DNA from 3 places in the Micromonospora sp. CA-248260 genome. Region 2 is predicted to be linked to each of the others. Evidence: riboswitches for the same ligand, from Rfam matches in the RefSeq annotation. Region 2 holds a riboswitch; each other region holds the start of a gene.

Region 1 (6,399 bases), 3.2 Mb from region 2:
GCCTGGGACGTTGCCAGTCCGTCCCGGGTGCGGCACGATCGTGCGACCGACGACGGTCAGGAGGCCCGGTGGTCCGGCGGGAGAGCTTCAGCTACACGGTGCAGGCGCGCTGCGCACAGGCGGACGCGGTGGCCTTGCTGAGCGACCTGTCCCGGCAGGAGGAACTGCATCCCCTGATCGTCCGGGTGCGGCGGTTGCCCGCCCGGCCGGGCGCCCTGGCCAGCTATGCGATCACCGATCGGCTGGAGTTGGGGCCGCTGCGGTTTCCCGTCACCTATCAGGCGGATGTCCTGCAGGTCGGCGACGACGAGATCGTGACGGTGGCCCGACAGCAGCCGGGCACCACGGTCCGCAACCACACCCGGCTGCGGACGGAGGGTGACCTGCTGCGGATCGACGTGGAGATCACCCTCGCCGCGCCGGCACCGTTGTTCGGGTACGCCTTCCGGCAGGCCCGCGCCGCTCACCTCGGGCTGGCCAGCCGGCTCGGCGCGGTGCTGGACGGCCGGGCCGGCGACCCGTCTGCCGCCGGCTGACCTGGGGCCGACCTGCGACACCGGGCCCGACCCTGCGGTCGGGCGGTGTTCCGGTGGCCCGTCGGGCGGTCTTCCGGTTGGCTGTCGGCGGTGTTCCGGTGGCCCGTCGTGGACGGGCCACCGGGCCAGCTCAGTACATCGACAGGTGCACGTGGTTGGTGTGGTCGCTGGACGGGTCGCCGTTGCCCCCGCTGTACGCCTTCCAGCCGCTGCTCGGCAGCCAGATCCGCTTGAACCAGATCACGTAGAGCACGCCGAGCCGGTCGGCGTTACGGATGAAGTAGGCGGCGAGGTTGTTGCCGTACGTCCGGTCGCCGCCGCTGGCCACCCCGCCGAAGCCGTTCTTCTGCGCGGCGAAGTCGCACGCGCGGCCCTTGGGGTGTTCACCGGAACCACTGGGACGGTGGCAGGAGACGTACCGGGTGAAACCGGCCGCCTTGGCCTGCTGGAGGGCGTTGAGGGTACGCGGGGTGATGCAGCCGTTGGCCGGGGTCGGGTCGTTGACGCTGCACGACTCGGACGGCCAGGAACCGTCGGAGTTACGGGGCGCCCCCTTGGCGTTGCTGCTGGACGTGCCCTCCGAACTGCCGGAGTCGTTGGAGGAGGTGGGGGCCGGCTTGTCGGCGGCGGCCACGGCCAGCGCGCGTTCGGCCTGATCCTTCCGCTTGCCCATGGTGGCGACCTGCTTGCGCTGCTCGGTGATCTCCCGACTGACGGCGGCCCGGGTCCGGGCGGCCTGGTCCCGGGTCTCGATCATCTTGCGCAGTTCCTGGTCCTCCCGGGCCGCGACCGTCTCCAACGCCGACGCGCGGTCCATGAAGCCACCGGGGCTGTTGCTGTTGAGCAGGGCGGACATCGGCCCGAGGCGGCCGGTGCGGTAGGCCGCTCCGGCGATCTCGCCGACCTTGCCGGTCTGCGTGACCAGCTGGGCCTCGATGGCCTTGAGCTGGCCGTCCAACTCCTGCTGACGTCGGGTGGAGCGCTCGAGGGCGGTCTTCGCGTCGAGCCACCCCTTGCTGGCCGCGTCGAGCTGGTCGCGTAGGGCCGGGGTGCCGCCCTCCTCGTCGTCGCCGGGGGCGGCGAGGCGGGTGGTGGGCGCGGCGACGGCCGGGCTGAACGGCGCGGACGACACGCCCAGGGCGAGCGCCGTGACGACTGCGGCCAGTAGTCGCGTGGTGGTGCGTACGTGCATGTGATGTCCTTCCGTCAGCCGCCGACCGGGTTAGCTGACGGGTTCGGGACGGAAGATCCCTACCGCTGACGCGGATGCACCCCAGGAACGTGGTTCCCCGGTTCGCCCTGGTGGGCGATTAGGCGGCGGCCACTGCCGGCGCCGGTGGGCGCCGCCTGGCGGTGGCCGGAGCCGAGCCTACCGGTACGCGTGGGACAGCTGCCTACCTCGTGACTGAGGGTACGAGAGTGAATACTGCCAAAAGGTGTGAACGGCGCAAATTGCCGTTGATCTACAGCGCGATTCCCGGAGAGTGGGCCCGACCACCGGGCACGAGACGGCGGCCGGGTCGCAGGGCGGCGGCCCGGCCGCAGGGCGGCAGTCGGGGTCACCAGTGGGTCGGGCCGCATGCTCCGGGGGTCGCTCGGGGCTCGATCTGAAGAGTGGCGTGCTCGATGTGGAAGTCCTCCCGCAGGGCACCACGGGCGGCGGCGAGCACGGTGCCGGCCTCGGCGTCGCCGGCCAGGGTGAGGTGGGCCGAGGCGACGTCCATGCCGGAGGTGAGCGTCCAGACGTGCAGGTCGTGCACCTCGGCGACGCCGGGCACGGCGGTCAACCGGTCGTGTACGGCGGTCACCGGGAGATGCTCCGGGGCGGCCTGCACCAGGATGCGCACCGCCGCCCGCCCGAGCCGCCAGGTGCGGGGCAGGATGAACACGCCGATCGCCACGGCGACCACCGGGTCGGCCCACCACCAGCCGGTGCCGGCGATCAGCAGCGCCGCCGCGATCACGCCGAGGGAGCCGAGCAGGTCGCCGACCACCTCCAGGTACGCCCCGCGCAGGTTGATGCTCTCCTTGGCCCCCTCGCGCAGCAGGCCGAACGCGACGAGGTTGGCGAGCAGGCCGAGCACCGCCACCACCAGCATCGGGCCGGCCAGCACCTCGGGTGGCTCGCCGAAGCGGCGGACCGCCTCGATCAGCACGTAGATCGCCACCCCGCTGAGCAGGACGGCGTTGGCCAGCGCGGCGAGCACCTCCAGCCGGTAGAGGCCGAAGGTGCGCTGCGGGTCCTGCGTGGCCCGCCGGGTGGCGGTGATCGCCGCCAGGGCCATCCCGATGCCGAGGACGTCGGTGAACATGTGGCCGGCGTCGGAGAGCAGGGCCAGTGAGCCGGTGCCGAACGCGGCCACCGCCTCGACCACCATGAACACGGCGAGCAGTCCGAAAGCCGCCCAGAGCCGACCGCGGTGCCGGTGTGCGGCGTTACTGACCGTCGCACTGTGGTCATGACCTGCGCCCACGTCCACACCTTCCGTCGCCGCTGCGGACCCGATCCAATCTATGCTCACATCGCTATGTATGCAAGTGACAGCCGGGCCTTCGGCCAGGAGCGACAGCAGGGGCCGTCGACCCAGCACGACAGCGGGGTCGCCGACGACCCAGAAGCGTTCGGTGTGGCCCTCGACCAGGGGCCGGGCCGATCGGGGCCGGTGGCTCAGCCGGTGGGGTCGATGGTGGTGAGGCGCTGGGTGGCCCGGGACAACGCGACGTAGAGCGTCCGTACCCCCGAGCCCGGATCGGCCCGGATCTCCCCGGGGCAGACCAGCACCACCCCGTCGTACTCCATGCCCTTGGCCTGGAGACTCGTCACCACCTGAAGCCGCGCCCCGCCCCGGTCGCCCAACCAGCCGGCGACCTCGTCGCGGCGCGGCACCGGCGTGATCACGCCGACCGTCCCGGCCACCTCGGCCAGCACCGCGTCCACCGCGTCCACCGTCGCCGGGGCCAGCTCCGCCGCCGGCACGTGCAGCGCCACCGGCTCCACCCCGGTGGACCGCACCGCACTCGGCAACTCCAGGTCGGGATAGAGCCGGCGGATCTCCGCCGCCGCCACCGCGAAGATCTCCGCCGAGTTGCGGTAGTTGGTGGAGAGCGTGAACCGGTGCCGCCGCCGCCGGCCCAGCGCCTGGTCCCGGGCCCGGTCCAACTCCTGCTGGTCGCCCGTCCAGGCGGTCTGCGCCGGATCACCCACCACCGTCCAGGAGGCGAGCCGACCACGCCGGCCGACCATCCGCCACTGCATCGGCGAGACGTCCTGCGACTCGTCCACCACCACGTGCGCGTAGTCCCGGTAGTCCTCGGGCCGTTCCCGGGCCGCCGCCCGGGCCGCGCGCTGCCGCTCACCGAACGTGCTCAGCTCCCGCACACCGCCGGCCAGCTGGAACGGGTCCCGGTTCGCCTTCTTCGGCCGCACCGGCCGGCCCAGCAGGGCGTCCAACTCGTCCAGGAGGGCGATGTCGGCCACCGTCAGCCCCTCGACGTCCAACGACCGGTACGCCGCGACGAGCAATCCGATCTCCGCCCGGGAGAGGATGCCGGCCGCGTACCGGTGCAGCCGGTCCGGGCGGGCCAGCCAGCCCAGCACGTGCCGCGGATGCAGCCGGGGCCACCACGCCTTGAGGAACTCCCGGAACTCCGGCCGCTCGATGATCTCGTCCTCGAAGGCACGCTGCTCGGGCAGCCCGCTGACAGCCGACCGACGGGCCTGCGCGTAGAGCGCGGCGAGCACCCCGTCGAAGCCGACCCGGCGCACCTCGTTACGGCGGGCCCCCCGGTGCAACGCCCGGTCCCGGATGCCGTCCAGCTCACGCCGCTCCAACCGCAGCAGCGTCCCCCGGTAGAGCAGCCGCAGCTCCTGCGGGCCGTCCGGCACCGCGTCCCGGGCCGCCCGCTCCAACACCCGACGCATCCGCAGCGAACCCTTCACCGCCGCCACCTCGGGCCCGTCCGTACGGGTCGCCGACATGCCGGGGAACAGCGACCCCAGCGAGTGCAGGGTGGCGGTCTCCTCACCCAACGACGGCAGCACCGAGGCGATGTACTCCACGAAGACCGCCGACGGGCCCACCACCAGGATGCCGCCGCCACCGTACCGGCTGCGGTCGGCATAGAGCAGGTACGCCGCCCGGTGCAGGGCCACCGCCGTCTTCCCGGTGCCCGGCCCACCGGAGACGATGGTGACCCCCGAACCGGGGGAGCGGATCGCCTCGTCCTGCTCCCGCTGGATGGTCGCGATGATGTCCCGCATCCCCCGACCGGTCGCCCGGGACAGGGTCGCCAGCAGCGCCCCGTCACCCACCACCGGCATGTCCGGCGGGGCGGCCTCCGGGTCGAGCAGGTCGTCCTCGATCCGGGTGACCTTCTCGTCCGACGAGCTGATCGTGCGCCGCCGCACCACGCCCAGCGGCTCCGCCGGAGTGGCCCGGTAGAAGGCGGCGGCGGCCGGGGCCCGCCAGTCGACCACCAGCGTCTCGGCGTCGTCACCGCGCACCCCGAGCCGTCCGACGTGCAGCACCTGCCGGTCGCGCAGGTCCAGCCGGCCGAAGACCAGCCCCTCGTGCTCAGCGTCCAACAGGTGCCGCCGCTGGGCGGCGTGGAACACCATGGCGTCCCGCTCCACCAGCGCACCGAAGGTGCCGACCCCGGCCATCCGGTAGCCGTCCCGCTCGGCGCGGGCCGCCGCGCGACGCAGCTCGGCGAGCCGGGCGTACACCCGGTCGAGATGCCGTTGTTCGGCGGCGATCTCCTGTTCCAGGGTGGTCTGGTCGGTCAACGTACCGGCTCCTGTGCGACGGCGACGCCGGGCACGGGTGCATGCCAGGCGGAATGAGGGTACGGGCACCCACCCACCCCGCGTCGGGGCGATACCCGTCCGGCGACCTCCACCACCTCCACGGGGCCTCCGGCCGGTGGTCCTTCCCCGTCCCGGACCGACCGGGGGAGTGGGCGGAGGTGGCCGGGGGCGGGGAACCGCGTGCCGCCCGGCGGTTCAGCCGGTCGGCCCGGTCCTCGCCGGGACGACGGCGGGCCGGCGAGGACCGGGCGGCGGCGCGGCGGCCGTGACCTGGTCCGCAGGGTCGCGCCAGGCTCGCCGGCCGGCGGTCAACACCCGGTGCAGCACGCCGGCGAGGGCGGCGTTCACCTCGTCCGGGCGTTCCATCATCAGCATGTGCCCGGCACCCGGGCAGACGGTCAGCTCGGTGGCCGGCAGCGCCGCCGCGATCGACTCCGCGCACGGCGGCGGGGTCAACCGGTCCCGGTCACCGACCAGTGCCGCCGCCGGCAGGTGCGCCAACGCGGCCAGGGTGGCCAGCCGGTGCTGGGCACCGATCGAGGCGCGGAAACCACCGATCGAGCGCAGCGACGCGCGGGCCACCGCCGAGGTGACCAGGCGGATGTCGGAGCCGGAGCACCGGTCACCGAAGAGCATCCACCGGATGCTCGGCGCGAGGGCGCGCAGCAGCGGACGAGGTGGCCGCCACGAGCCGCACCGGGCCAGCACCCCCGCCCCGGTGGTCTCGGCGAGCCGGATCAGCCGGGCGATCCGCGGCGACAGACCGTACACCGTGTGGGTGTGCCCCTCGGCGGTGGTGGAGACGAAGACCAGCCCGGCCGTACGGGCGGCGAAGTGGACCGGATGCCGGTGGGCGTACTCCATCACCGTCATCCCGCCCATCGAGTGCCCGACCAGCACCACCGTCCCGGCCGGGGCCACCTCGTCCAGCACCGCCGCCAGGTCGTCGCCGAGCTGGGCCAGGGTCGCCGTGCGCAGCGCCATGCAGCTGGACCGGCCGTGCCCCCGGGCGTCGTAGGCGACCACCCGCACCCGGTCGCCGAACCGGCTGCGCAG
Region 2 (6,399 bases):
GTGCACGCGGTCAAGGGGGTGTCCTTCACCGCGTACCGGGGTGAGGCGATCGGATTGATCGGCAGCAACGGCTCCGGCAAGTCGACCCTGCTGCGCACCATCGCCGGGTTGCTCCCGGTCAACCGGGGCGCGGTCTACACCCAGGGCCAGCCGTCCCTGCTGGGGGTGAACGCCGCCCTGCTCAACGACCTGTCGGGTGAGCGCAACGTCACGTTGGGCTGCCTGGCGATGGGGATGCAGCCCGACGACGTGGCCCGGATGACGCCGGAGATCATCGAGTTCTCCGGGATCAACCAGCGGGGCGACTTCGCCAGCCTGCCGATGCGGACGTACTCCTCGGGCATGGCGGCCCGGCTGCGGTTCTCCATCGCCGCCGCCAAGAAGCACGACGTGCTGCTGATCGACGAGGCGCTCGCCACCGGCGACAAGGGCTTCCGTAAGCGCAGCGAGCAGCGGGTCCGGGAACTACGCGAGGGGGCCGGCACGGTCTTCCTGGTCAGCCACCAGCTCTCCTCGGTACGGGACACCTGTGAACGGACGATCTGGTTGGAGTCGGGGCTGATCCGGATGGACGGGCCCACCGACGAGGTGATCCGGGCGTACGAGGCATTCGCCAACGGCAAGTAGTATTCCGGGCGCACGTACGGCATCGATCCGATGCTCCACGGACCGCGTCGTCCCGTTGGGGCGGCGCGGTCCGCGCGTTAAGGTTCATCCCGTCGCCACGCTGGCGCAATCCTTCGTTCAGGGTGACCCCCGGGACGCGTGCAGACATCCCCCGAGAGTGAGGATCGGCAATGACGCAGGACCACACCACTGGCCCGGACGCCACACCGGAGACCCCGGCACCGTGGCGGCCCTCGCGGACGGTGGCGGTGGTGCTGGCCGGAGGCACCGGGACCCGGCTCGGCCTGGGCATCCCGAAGCAGTTGCTGAAGATCGCCGGCAAGCCGATCATCGAACACACCCTGGCCGTCTTCGAGGCCGCCCCGGAGATCGACGAGATCATCGTGCTGATGGCCACCGGGCACGTCGCCGACGCCCAGCAGATCGTCGACAAGGCCGGCTTCCGCAAGGTCAGCAAGGTCATCGAGGGCGGCGAGACCCGTAACGCCACCACCCGGGCCGCCCTGGACGCGGTCGGCGACGGCGACGTCAACATCCTCTTCCACGACGCGGTCCGCCCACTGGTCAGCGCCCGGATCGTCCGCGAGTGCGTGAACGCGCTGTGGAGCTACTCCGCCGTCGACGTGGCGATCCCCTCCGCCGACACGATCATCCAGGTCGACGAGGACGAGTGCATCACCGACATCCCGGTCCGGTCCCGGCTGCGCCGGGGGCAGACCCCGCAGGCGTTCCGCTCGGGCACCATCCGGGAGGCGTACCGGCGGGCCGAGGGCGACCCGGACTTCGCCGCCACCGACGACTGCGGTGTGGTGCTGCGTTACCTGCCCGGCACCCCGATCAAGGTGATCGACGGGTCGGACGAGAACATCAAGGTCACCCACCCGGTCGACGTGCACCTCGCCGACAAGCTGTTCCAGCTCGCCGCCGCCCAGGCCCCCCGGCTGTCGCACCGCAGCTACACCGAGGAGCTGGCCGGGCGCACGATCGTCATCTTCGGCGGCAGCTACGGCATCGGGCACGACCTGGCCGAGCTGGCCCGGGGCTACGGCGCGCAGGTCTTCGCGTTCAGCCGCTCCAGCACCGGCACCCACGTCGAGCAGACCGGCGACGTCGAGGCCGCACTGAAGACCGCGTTCGAGGCCACCGGCCGGATCGACCACGTGGTGGTCACCGCCGGCATCCTGGAGAAGGGCGCGCTGGCCGAGATGGACGAGGAGACCATGGACCGGGTGCTCCAGGTCAACTTCGTCGGCCCGGTGATCGCCGCCCGGCAGTCCCTGCCGTACCTCCAGCAGACCAAGGGTCAGCTGCTGCTCTACACGTCCAGCTCCTACACCCGGGGCCGGGCCCAGTACGCGCTCTACTCCTCGACGAAGGCGGCGCTGGTCAACCTGACCCAGGCACTGTCCGACGAGTGGGCCGAGTACGGCGTCCGGGTCAACTGCATCAACCCGGAGCGCACCGCCACCCCGATGCGTACCAAGGCGTTCGGTGAGGAGCCGGAGCACACCCTGCTGGCCGCCGAAACGGTCGCCCAGTCCTCGCTCGACGTGCTGATCTCCGACCTCACCGGTCAGGTGATCGACGTCCGGCGGGCCCCCGGCGAGGCGGCCCCGGTGCCGGCGCAGCCGACCGCGGCCGAGCAGGACCGGCTGCCCAGCGGCGTCGACGCCGGCTGACCCGACCCCCGGAGACGGTACGACATGCGTGGTGAGCTGGTCAGGAAACTGATCGCACGGTGCCTGACCACCGGCCTGGCCGTGGTCGCCTTCCTGGTGGTGGCGTTCACCGGGGCCACCGGTTGGGGCCTGGCCCTGGCGGTGGCCGCGCTGGCCGCCGCCGGCTACGAACGTCGGGTCCGCCCCGACGCCGACATCGTCGCCGAGACGGTGCTGCTGGCCGCCGGCATCCTGGTCGGCTACGCCCGCCGGCTCGACGACGGGTTCGACCCGGTGCTGGCGCTCACCGCGCTGCTGCTGCTGGGCCTGGTGCTGCTGGTGGGACCGCTGCGCGATGCCGGCAACCTGGAGATCCGGGCGGCGAACCTGCCGTTGCGGGCGTGGACCCCGCTGGTCGCCGCCCGGCTCGGCGGCGTACTGCTGGGGCTGCTCGCCGTGGTGGCGGTGGCCGCCGCGTTCGCCCTGCCTGCCGTGCTGGCGCTGGTCGTCGTGCTGGTGGTCGCGGCCGGCTGCGGTGCGGTCGGCCTGGACCTGGCCCGGCGGCGGTTCCGGCCGTCGGGCGGGGGCGGCCCGGTGACCCGGGCGCTGCGCGCGCACCAGCCGGAGTTCCTGCTCTACTTCTCCGCCCCACCCGGCTCGGAATACCAGGTCACCATGTGGCTGCCCTACCTGGAGCGGCTCGGCCGGCCGTTCCTGGTGCTGCTGCGGGAGCCGGAGTTCCTGCCCACGATCGCCGCCGCGACGAGCGCCCCGGTGGTCTACTGCCCCACCCTCAAGGCGATGGACGAGGCGCTGGTGCCCAGCCTGCGGGTGGCGTTCTATGTCAACCACGGGGCGAAGAACAGTCACTGCATCCGGTTCACCCAGCTCACCCACGTGCAGCTGCACCACGGCGACAGCGACAAGGCCCCCAGCGCCAACCCGGTCTCGGCCATCTTCGACAAGATCTTCGTGGCCGGTCCGGCGGCGATCGAGCGGTACGCGCGGGCCGGCGTGGAGATCCCCGCCGAGAAGTTCGTCGTGGTCGGCCGCCCGCAGGTCGAAGCCATCGAGGTACGCCGGGAGGCCCGCCCGCTGACCGCCCCGACCGTGCTCTACACCCCCACCTGGACCGGCCACCACGCCGACGCCAACTACTGCTCGCTGCCGGTGGCCGAGCCGCTGCTGCGCCGGCTGCTCGACCGGGGGGCCACGGTGATCCTGCGCGCCCACCCGTACACCGGGCAGAATCCGGCCTCGGCCCGGCAGTTGGCCCGGCTCACCGAACTGCTCGCCGCCGACCGGACCCGCACCGGCCGGCAGCACCTGTGGGGGGCGGCGGCCAGCCGCGAGCTGAGCCTGACCGAGTGCGTCAACCGCTCCGACGCGCTGGTCTCCGACGTCTCCGGGGTCATCTCCGACTACCTCTACTCCGGCAAGCCGTACGCGGTGACCGACCTGGGCGTCGACGGCGACGAGTTCCTGGACCGGTTCCCGCTGGCCCGCTCCGGTTACGTGCTGCGCCGGGACATGGCCAACCTGGACGAGGTGCTGACCGGGCTGCTGGACACCGACCCGTTGGCGGCGGCCCGCTGGCAGACCCGCCGCCGTTACCTGGGCGACTTCCCCGCCGACGCGTACGCCGAGGGTTTCCTGGCCGCGGCCCGCCGCGAGCTGGAACCGGGCTGGGCCCCGCCGACCCCCCGTGCCCCCGCCGCCCCCCTCTCCCCCCACGCCTGACCCGCACCCGCCTCCGCCCGCACCCGCTCGCCTCCGCTCGCGCCCGCCTCCGTCGGCAAGATCGTGCTCGATCCATGTTGTAGTGGCCTCCTGCGAGGAGGCCACTACAACCATGTTCGAGCACGATCTTCGTCCGGCCGGCCGGGTCGACCCGGGGACAGCGAACCGCCCCGGCCACCCGTGGTCGGGCGGCCGGGGCGGGTGGGGTGGCTCGGTCAGGCGGAGTAGCCCCGGGTGGCGATCCAGTTCGCCAGGGTGGTCACGCTGACCCAGTAGGCCGGCAGCGACGGGTCGGCCGAGTCGGCGATCCGCACGGTACGACCGTTGTCCCGGTAGCCCACGGCGGCGATGTAGTGGCCGCCGGGGAAGGAGTGCCAGCCGCCGTCGAGGTCGGTGGCGTCCCCGGCCACGTTCGCGACCACGGCCCGCTTGTCGGCGACCGCCGCGACCACGTCGGCCCGCAGCCGGTCGATCTGCGCGTCGCTCGGCGTGCCGGCGAACATCCTGGTCCGGTACGGGTCACCCTTGACCACGGCGTTGAGCACCCGGGTGGTGTCCTCGGCCGAGTTGGTGCCCATCTCGGTGGTGCCCAACAGGGCGGCGAGGTCGTCCTGGCCGCGCTCGATGCCGGCCGCGCTGAGCGCGTTGCGGACCGCCGCCGGGCCGCAGTAGTAGTAGGTGGTCTGGGCCTGGTAGTCGTAGCGCAGGACCTTCGACGACGGCGGCTTCGGGGCCGCCTTGCGGGTCAGGTCCGGGTCGGCGGTGGCCCTGGCCTTCGCCCGGGTGACGCGCGGCGACGGGGCGTCGCTCGCCGACGGGCTGGCCGAGGGGGTGGCCGACGGGCTGGTCGGGGCGGGGACGGCGACCCGGGCCTGGGCGCGGCTGGCGACGTCGTCGAGGCGGGGGGCGGTCTCGGCCACGGCGGTGGCGCGCTGCTGGCCGGTCGGGGCGTCGTCGACCCCGGCGGCCAGGGCGGTGCCACCGGCGGCCAGGACGAGGACCGCCGCCGAGCCGACGACCATCCGGTACGGGCGTCGGGTGCCCAGTAGGCGGAGCTGTCGTTTCATGTGGTGCTTCACAGGGTGTTCCTCCACGGGGCGAGGCGGCGGGCACAACCCATCGGCACGCGGCGGACACGCCACGCGCGGATCGGGTGTTGCGCCGCTCGTTCGGCAGGGACCGCCCGACGGGGGGCCGGGCGGATCGGCGGCTCGCCCGGCAGGGGCCGGGCGGCGGGGCACAGAGCCGGGTCAGCGCGTCGGGCGCGACGGTCCGGCGGTGCCCCGGCACCGAGGTGGAGGAACTACCGAGGGGGTGGGGTCATGCTGCACGAGGAGGGAACTCCTTCCTTTGCCGCCGACCGGGTTAGCTGACGGATTCGGGCGGGAAGATCGCCCTACCCCGGGCCGTGGCCCGGAGATTCACCCCAGGTGGTGCGTGTGGGTCCCCGGTTCGTGACTGGCACGATTGAGCGGGTCGGCACGGCGTCGCCTCTTGCGATCGGAAACCGCACCGGACCGCAGCGACACTACTGGCCGGTTTCCCCCCTCGCCAGCCCGCTGAGCTGCACAAACATGGGCTGGACGAGTCAGTTTCGGGGCACTCGGGCACTGACCCGCCACGCGTGGGACGGTCGGAGCGCCCGAGCCCGTCCAGGCGAAAACCCGGACGGCAGGGCATCGACCGCCGATGATCGTCGCAGTCGATGTGACCGACTGTGACCAGGTGTCCGGTTTCCACCCGCAGTGACGGCACCCACAACCCGCAGATAACAATTCAGTCCCGCCGACCCGCCGACCCGCCGACCGCTGACCGGTCCGGCTTCGCCAACCGGCGGCCGGCCGACCTGACGGCCGGGTCAGCCGACCCGGGCCGGACGCCAGCGGGTGGCAGGGGCCGGGCGGGTGGCGGACGTCGCCGGACGGGGCAGTGGGACCCGGGTCGGCCGCCACCGTTGCGCCGCCGCGTGTGCCTCGGCAGCCAGCGACCGGGCCGCCTCGGCGGCCAGTTCGGCGTTCCGCCACGCCGCCCGTTCCCGCCCGACCGCAGCCCGGTACGCCGTACGCCGGTCCTCGCGGACCGCGCGGGCCAGCATCACCTCGTGCTCGACCGGGTGCCGACGCGGGTCCCAACCGTCGCGGTGCGCGAAGACGTCCCGCAGCCGCTCCACCGACAACTCTCCCCGCCAGTGCGCCGCCACGGCCTCCTGGTGCAGCCACCGCTCCCGACCGGCGTACTCGGCGGGGGTGCGGGGAGTACGCGGGCTGGGCAGCGCCCGGGCACCGGTGAACCGGCGGGCCAGCGTCTCCGCCTCGTCGTACGCCTGCCAGGCCCGTTCCAGTGCGTCGTGGGCCGCCAGCCAGGCCACGCGGTG
Region 3 (6,399 bases), 1.6 Mb from region 2:
GGGCCCCGGTCACCTGGGCTGCCGCCTGGGGCGTGGTCGCCCGGGCTGTCGCCGCCGGGTTCGGGCGGGCAGGTGGGCTGATGCCTCAGGCGTCGGTCGGGTGGGCCGTGGGCCCCGACGCCTGAGTCGGCGTGGTGGGGGTGAAGAGGGCGAGCAGGGCACCGACCTGGCGGTCGGCCTCGGCGGGGTGCCGGAAGTGACCGCTCGGGTCGATCGTGTACTCGTTGCGTCGGCCGACCCGGGTACGCCGCAGGTAGCCACCGGTCTCCAGGTCCGCCACGATGGCCTGGGCGGCCCGCTCGGTCACCCCGACCTCCTCGGCGACGTCCCGCAGCCGGGCGGTGGGGTTGCGGGCGATGGCGAGCAGCACGTGACCGTGGTTGGTGAGGAACGTCCAGTTCCGGGTGCTCCCGGTGCCGCCCGTCGTCGTCGCCATGACGTCATCGTATGGCCCGTACCTGGGAGGCCCGCCGTCGGCCGCCGGGTCGACCGTGGGCCTCGACCCCTGGTCGACATCGTGGCGACCAAAGCCTGAAACGTGGATCACGAAATCTTGACGTACCTTTCGCTGCGTGTGACCGTGGGAACACGGCCGTCGTCGCCGCCGGCCGGCGTGACCAGGTGCGATTCCGGACCGAGGTGAGGCAATGGCCCCGATCACTCCGACCCAGGCGCTGGCCGAACTACAGGCGGGCAACCGGCGTTTCGTCGCCGGGGAGCCCCACCACCCCAACCAGGGTGCCAGCCACCGGGCCGCCGTCGCCGACGGCCAGCATCCCTTCGCCGTCATCGTCGGCTGCTCCGACTCCCGGCTGGCCGCCGAGATCATCTTTGACCGGGGTCTGGGTGACCTCTTCGTGGTCCGGACCGCCGGGCACACCGCCGGGCCGGAGGTGCTCGGCAGCGTCGAGTACGCGGTGACGATCCTCGGCACCCCGCTGGTGGTGGTCCTCGGGCACGACTCCTGCGGGGCGGTGCAGGCGGCCCGGGAGGCGGCCCGTACCGGCACCCAGCCCCCGGGGCACCTCTACTCGGTGGTCGCCGCCGTCGGGCCGAGCCTGCGTCGCGCCGACCAGCAGGGAGTGCACGACATCGACGGGATCGTCGACATCCACATCGCGCAGACCGTCGAGGTGCTGCTCGGCAACTCCCCGGTGATCGCCGCCGAGGTGGCCGCCGGGCGGTGCGCGGTGGTCGGCATGTCCTACCGCCTCGCCGCCGGTGAGGTCCGCCAGGTCGCGCCGGCCCACGAGGCCGCCGCTCCCGCCACCCGGGCGGCTGCGCCCACCACCGCGGCGGCCGCTGCCGTCGTACCCGGGCCGGCCGTGCCGACGGGTGTCGACGCCGTGCCGACCGGCGAGCCCGCGGCCGTCCCCGGCTGAGGCGTACCACGCACGACGAAGGCCGCCCGGCTCAGCCGGGCGGCCTTCGTGCTGGTGAGGGCCGGCTACAGCAATGACACGTGGACGTGGTCGGTGTGGTTGGAGGGCCCGGAGTACGAACTCCAGCCGTTGGCCGGGAACCAGATCTGCCGGTTCCAGATCACGTAGTAGATGCCCAACCGGTCCGAGTTGCGGATCAGGAACGCGGCGAGGTTGTTGCCGTACATCCGGGTGTCGTTGTTGTGCCACGGGCTGAAGCCGCTCTTCTGCAACGACCAGTCGCACGCCTTGCCCTTGGGGTGCTCCCACGGCCCGCCGGGGCGGTAGCAGCCGACGAACCGGTTGAAGCCGGCCCGCTTGACCTCCTTGTACATGTGCAGCGTGCGCGGGGTGATGCAGCCGGACGTGGTGGGGTCGTTCTCGCTGCACGACTCGCCGCGCCAGTCGCCGTCGGCCGTCTGGCCCGGGGCGATCCGGGCGACCGGCGAGGTGGCGTCGACCAGGCCACCGGTGAAGCCCCGACCGCCGACCAGGGCGAGCGCCTTGTCGGCCTCGGTCTTCTTCTTGGCCATCAGGTTGGTCTGCTTCTGCTGCTCACGGACCTCGGTGTCGACGGCGAGCTTGGCCTGCTCGGCACGCTTCTTGACCTTGTTGACCTCGGCCAGCTTGCCGGCGTTGACCATGTTCAGCTCGTCCAGGGCGGCGGCCCGCCGGACGAAGGTGTCCGGGGCGTTGCTCTCCAGCAGCGCCGCGACCGCGCCGACCCGACCCGTCCGGTACGACTGGGCCGCGATCTCGTTGACCTGCGGAGCCAACGCCGCCAGCTCCTGCTCCGCCTTCTCCACCTCGATGGCGTACTCGAGTTGGCGCTTCTTGGACTTCTCCAGCCGGTTCTTCGCCGCCGAATACTCCCGGTTCGTCGCCTCGATGACGTCGGTGAGCAGCTTCGGCTCCTCGTCCTCCTCGTGCCCCGAGGGGGTGGGCGCGTTGGGTGCTGCCGCCGCGGGGGAGGCGGCGGGCCCGGCGACCAGCGCCAGGGCGGCGAGCACGGCCACCACCGGAGTCCACCAGTGGCGTAGGGGTGCCGTCACAGTTGTCCCTTCCGTCGACCGCCGACCGGGTTAGCTGACGGGTTCGGGACGGAAGTGGCCCCTACCGCTGGCGCGGATTCACCCCAGGTGCTCGGTTCCCCGGCTCGCCGTACGGCGATTGGGCGGTGGCACCGCTGGCTCCGGTGGGCGCCTTCGGCGGTGACCGGCAGCGAGGTTACCCGAGAGTCGTACCGGGGATCTACGGTCACAACCCGGCAAAATGCGTATTTTCCCGATAGCGAGGGGTAATCAGTGACGCGACCGACAGCCGCGACCTCACCTCCGGTCACACAGCGCAGTGTCACCATGCGGTGTCCGTGCTCCTTTCCGGGTCTGGCCACCGTGCGGGGGCCGGGGTGGACGGTTCGCCGTGCCGGGGGCCGCTCAGCGCCGCCAGCGCCTCGGCACGGTCGGGGGCGGGGCGTGGGGTGGGCGTCGGTCCGGTCGCGTCGGCGTCGGCGGGACCGCGCCCGGCGGTGACGACGAGCGCGGCCAATCCGGTGGTCAGCGGCACCGCCGCCACCAGCCCCAGGGTCGCCACCGCGCTGCGGACGATCTCCTGGGCCAGGAACTCGCTGGTCAGGATCTGGCTCACCGGCCGGCTGTCGGCGGTGAGCAGGAGCAGCAACGGCAACGAGGCCCCCGCGTACGCCAGCACGATCGTGTTGACCGTGGACGCGATGTGCGCCCGCCCGACCCGGGTCGCCGCCCGGTAGAGCTGCAACCGGGACAGCCCCGGATTGGCGTGCGCCAGCTCGGTGACGGTGGCCGACTGGGTGACCGTGACATCGTCCAGGACCCCCAGCGAACCGATGATGATCCCGGCCAGCAGCAGTCCGTGCAGGTCCACGTCGCGCTGGTACATCGACAGCGTGGTGGCCTCCTCGCTGCCGTACCCGGTCAGATGGGTGGCGGCGGTGGCCAGCGTGCCCAGGACGCCGGTCAGCACCAGGCTGCCCAGCGTGCCGAGCACCGCCACCGAGGTCTGCGCGGTGACCCCGTGGGTCAGGTACAGCACCACGAACATGATCAGCGCGGCGCCGGTGACCGCGATCGGCAGCGGTGCGCCCCCGGCGGAGATGCCCGGCACCACGAAGGTCAACAGGATGGCGAAGCTCGCCCCGAGGCCGGCCAGGGCGGCCAGCCCGCGCAGCCGGCCGAACGCGACGATCGCCGCCGCGAACAGGGCGACCAGCCAGAGCAGCGGCATGCCCCGCTGGTGCTCGGCGATGTGGTAGCTGCTCACCGACGGGTCGGTGGGGTCGGCCAACGCGACCAGCACCACCTCGTCGCCGACCGCCACCGTCGGTGCCCCCGGCCCCGACGGGACCGGCGTCTCGACCTGCTCACCACTGTCCGGGCCCTGCCCGACGGTGACCGTCACCGTCCCGCACGGCCCGTCGGCCGCCCCCGACGGGCCGTCGGGGGTCTGCGGGGCGGGCGGGCACGGCTCGGTCACCACCCGGGTCACCGTGCCGTGGTAGCGGGGCACCTGCTCGCCCTGGTCGATCTTCGGGGTCTCCCCCGGCCAGAGCAGCAGCGTGGCGATCACCGTGACGACGATGAGCGGCACCACCGTCATGACGAGGATCCGCCGCACCCGGGGTGGGGTGGACGGAGCGGGACGGGTGTGGTCGGCGCCCATGTGCGAGTACTCCCAACGATCCGGGACGGGATACGTGTCAGCCGGCCAGCCGGTTCATCCACGGGCGGCGGGTCGTCGGACGATGGTAGCCAGCACCAGGTCGGGCCGCGCGGTTCACGTGCTGGTGGCAGGCCCCGCCACCGCTGCGGCGGGTACGCCCGTGTCGGGTGGCCGACCCGTCCGGGCCCGCCGGTCGTCCGGGACGGCTAGCGTGGAACCGTGCGGCGGGCGGGAACGACGACGGCCGGGCGGTGGCTGCGGCTGCTGCTGCTCGTCGGCACCCTGCTGGGGCTGTCCGCGATGCACACCCTCGGCCACGACGCGCACCCGGCCGCCGGTCATCCCGCCGACGGTCGGCCGGTCGGCCACTCCACGGTCGGCCACTCCACCTCGGCGGACCGGGCCTCCGTCGGGCACGACACCCCGGTCGAGCGCCCCCACCGGACGTCCGTCGTGTCGCCGGTCATGGACCGGGGGGACCTGACCGGTCCGGTACGGCTCGCGATGGTGACGGCCCGTCCCCTCGGGTGCGGGGCCGGATGTGTGGTGGTGCTGCCCGACGAGCCGAGCGGCTCACCGGCCACCGGGTGGAGCGTCTGCCTGGCGGTGCTCGGGGCGCTCACCGTGACGCTGCTGGTGCTGCTCTGCGCGGTGCGTACCAGGCCGGCCGGGGTGGCCCGTCCGCCGTCGCGGCCCCGGGAGCCGCGCGCCCCGCCACCGCGCCCGCTCGGGCTCCGGCTCGCCACGGTGTCGGTACTGCGCAGATAGGACACCCGGGCGCGGCTCCGCCGTGTCCGCCGTCCGTCTCCCGTCGTACCGAAAGGTCTGCCCGTGTCCACTCGTACCCTTGCCCGTCGCGCCGCCCTGGCCGGCGTCGCTCTCACCACCGCGTCCGCCCTGACCGCCTGCGGTGGGGGCCATTCCTCCGACGGCGGCCACGGCCGTCCGGCCGCGGGCACCGCCCCGGCCGCCTCCGTGTCCGCCGGGGTCGCCCCGGCGGACGTGATGTTCGCCCAGATGATGATTCCGCACCACCAGCAGGCGGTACGCATGTCGGAGCTGGCCGGGAGCCGGGCCGCCGATCCGGAGGTCACCCGGCTGGCCGAACGGATCCGCGCCGCCCAGGCCCCGGAGATCGCCACCATGACCGGGTGGCTGACCGCCTGGGGCCGGCCCGTCCCGTCCGGCGGCCCGGCCGACGGTCACCTGCCGGGGATGGACCACGGCATGCCGGGGATGATGTCCGACGCCGACCTGGCCCGGTTGGAGGGGGCGACCGGTCGGGACTTCGACCGCCGGTTCCTCACCCTGATGATCGCCCACCACGAGGGTGCGATCACCATGGCCCGGCAGGAGTTGGCGGACGGCCGGCACGCCGGGGCCAGGGCCATGGCGCAGCAGATCGTCACCACCCAGCAGGGCGAGATCGACACCATGCGCAAGATCCTCGCCCGGCGCTGACCGCCACCCGTGAGGCGTCGCGGGGCCGGATCCCACCGGCCCCGCGACGCCGGGCAGTCCGCCCGTCCGATGCCCCGCCGACCGCAGGTCGCCGGACGGGCGGGCCGGTCAGCCGCGTTTCATCAGGCGGCCGACGGCGGCCATCATCTCGGCGGCCATCTCGTCGGCGCGGCCCTCGGCGGCCCCCTCGTGCATGCAGTGCCGGGCGTGGCCGTCGAGCAGCCCGAGGGCGACCTTGTCCAGGGCGGCCTGCACGGCGGAGATCTGGGTGAGCACGTCGATGCAGTACCGGTCGTCGTCGACCATCTTCTCGATGCCCCGGACCTGCCCCTCCACGCGGCGCAGCCGCGCGAGCAGTTGGTCCTTGCTGGCGGTGTAGCCCCGGACCGGGGTGCTCGGTGTGGTCATGGCGACCAGGATAGCGTACCCCCGGGGGGTATGCTACGGTCGCAGGGTGACGTACCCCTGGGGGGTATGTTGGACGAGTGGAGGGAAGAGCCGCATGATCACGAACTACCAGGTGAAGGGCATGACCTGCGGGCACTGCGTCAGCGCGGTCAGCGCCGAGGTGGGTGCCCTCGACGGTGTCACCGACGTCCAGGTCGACCTGGCCTCCGGCCGGGTCGCCGTCACCAGCGACCGCCCGCTGGACACCGCGTCCGTGCGGGCCGCCGTCGACGAGGCCGGCTACGACCTCGTCGAGGCGTGACGGTCCGGGGGGACCGGTGAACACACCGACCAGGCTGGGCGGATTCGCCCTCGCCCTCGCGGTGGTGTTCGGCGCGGCGTACGGGGTCGGCCAGCTGACCGGCCCCGTCAC

What was found. Region 2 has a riboswitch for cyclic di-AMP ahead of ACQP2H_RS09600 (C39 family peptidase). Riboswitches for the same ligand answer to the same signal wherever they lie in the genome.
Region 1: it holds a riboswitch for cyclic di-AMP, as region 2 does, so the genes downstream of both, ACQP2H_RS23185 (coiled-coil domain-containing protein) here and ACQP2H_RS09600 (C39 family peptidase) in region 2, are expected to answer to the same signal.
Region 3: it holds a riboswitch for cyclic di-AMP, as region 2 does, so the genes downstream of both, ACQP2H_RS02925 (coiled-coil domain-containing protein) here and ACQP2H_RS09600 (C39 family peptidase) in region 2, are expected to answer to the same signal.

The regions. Positions count from the first base shown of each region.
Region 1 covers NZ_CP192021.1:5,412,417-5,418,815, reverse strand. Annotated here, with positions in the region: gene ACQP2H_RS23190 (SRPBCC family protein) at 69-536, shown strand; gene ACQP2H_RS23185 (coiled-coil domain-containing protein) at 667-1,728, opposite strand; cyclic di-AMP (ydaO/yuaA leader) riboswitch at 1,732-1,863, opposite strand; gene ACQP2H_RS23180 (cation diffusion facilitator family transporter) at 2,096-3,010, opposite strand; gene ACQP2H_RS23175 (HelD family protein) at 3,205-5,322, opposite strand; partial or broken gene ACQP2H_RS23170 (alpha/beta fold hydrolase) at 5,653-6,399, opposite strand, start outside.
Region 2 covers NZ_CP192021.1:2,198,114-2,204,512, reverse strand. Annotated here, with positions in the region: gene ACQP2H_RS09615 (ABC transporter ATP-binding protein) at 1-627, shown strand, start outside; gene ACQP2H_RS09610 (bifunctional cytidylyltransferase/SDR family oxidoreductase) at 798-2,306, shown strand; gene ACQP2H_RS09605 (CDP-glycerol glycerophosphotransferase family protein) at 2,331-4,025, shown strand; gene ACQP2H_RS09600 (C39 family peptidase) at 4,241-5,092, opposite strand; cyclic di-AMP (ydaO/yuaA leader) riboswitch at 5,365-5,509, opposite strand; gene ACQP2H_RS09595 (hypothetical protein) at 5,884-6,399, opposite strand, start outside.
Region 3 covers NZ_CP192021.1:607,071-613,469, forward strand. Annotated here, with positions in the region: gene ACQP2H_RS02915 (helix-turn-helix transcriptional regulator) at 86-436, opposite strand; gene ACQP2H_RS02920 (carbonic anhydrase) at 648-1,382, shown strand; gene ACQP2H_RS02925 (coiled-coil domain-containing protein) at 1,448-2,473, opposite strand; cyclic di-AMP (ydaO/yuaA leader) riboswitch at 2,477-2,608, opposite strand; gene ACQP2H_RS02930 (YibE/F family protein) at 2,775-4,118, opposite strand; gene ACQP2H_RS02935 (hypothetical protein) at 4,338-4,886, shown strand; gene ACQP2H_RS02940 (DUF305 domain-containing protein) at 4,950-5,579, shown strand; gene ACQP2H_RS02945 (metal-sensitive transcriptional regulator) at 5,688-5,987, opposite strand; gene ACQP2H_RS02950 (heavy-metal-associated domain-containing protein) at 6,082-6,288, shown strand; gene ACQP2H_RS02955 (hypothetical protein) at 6,305-6,399, shown strand, end outside.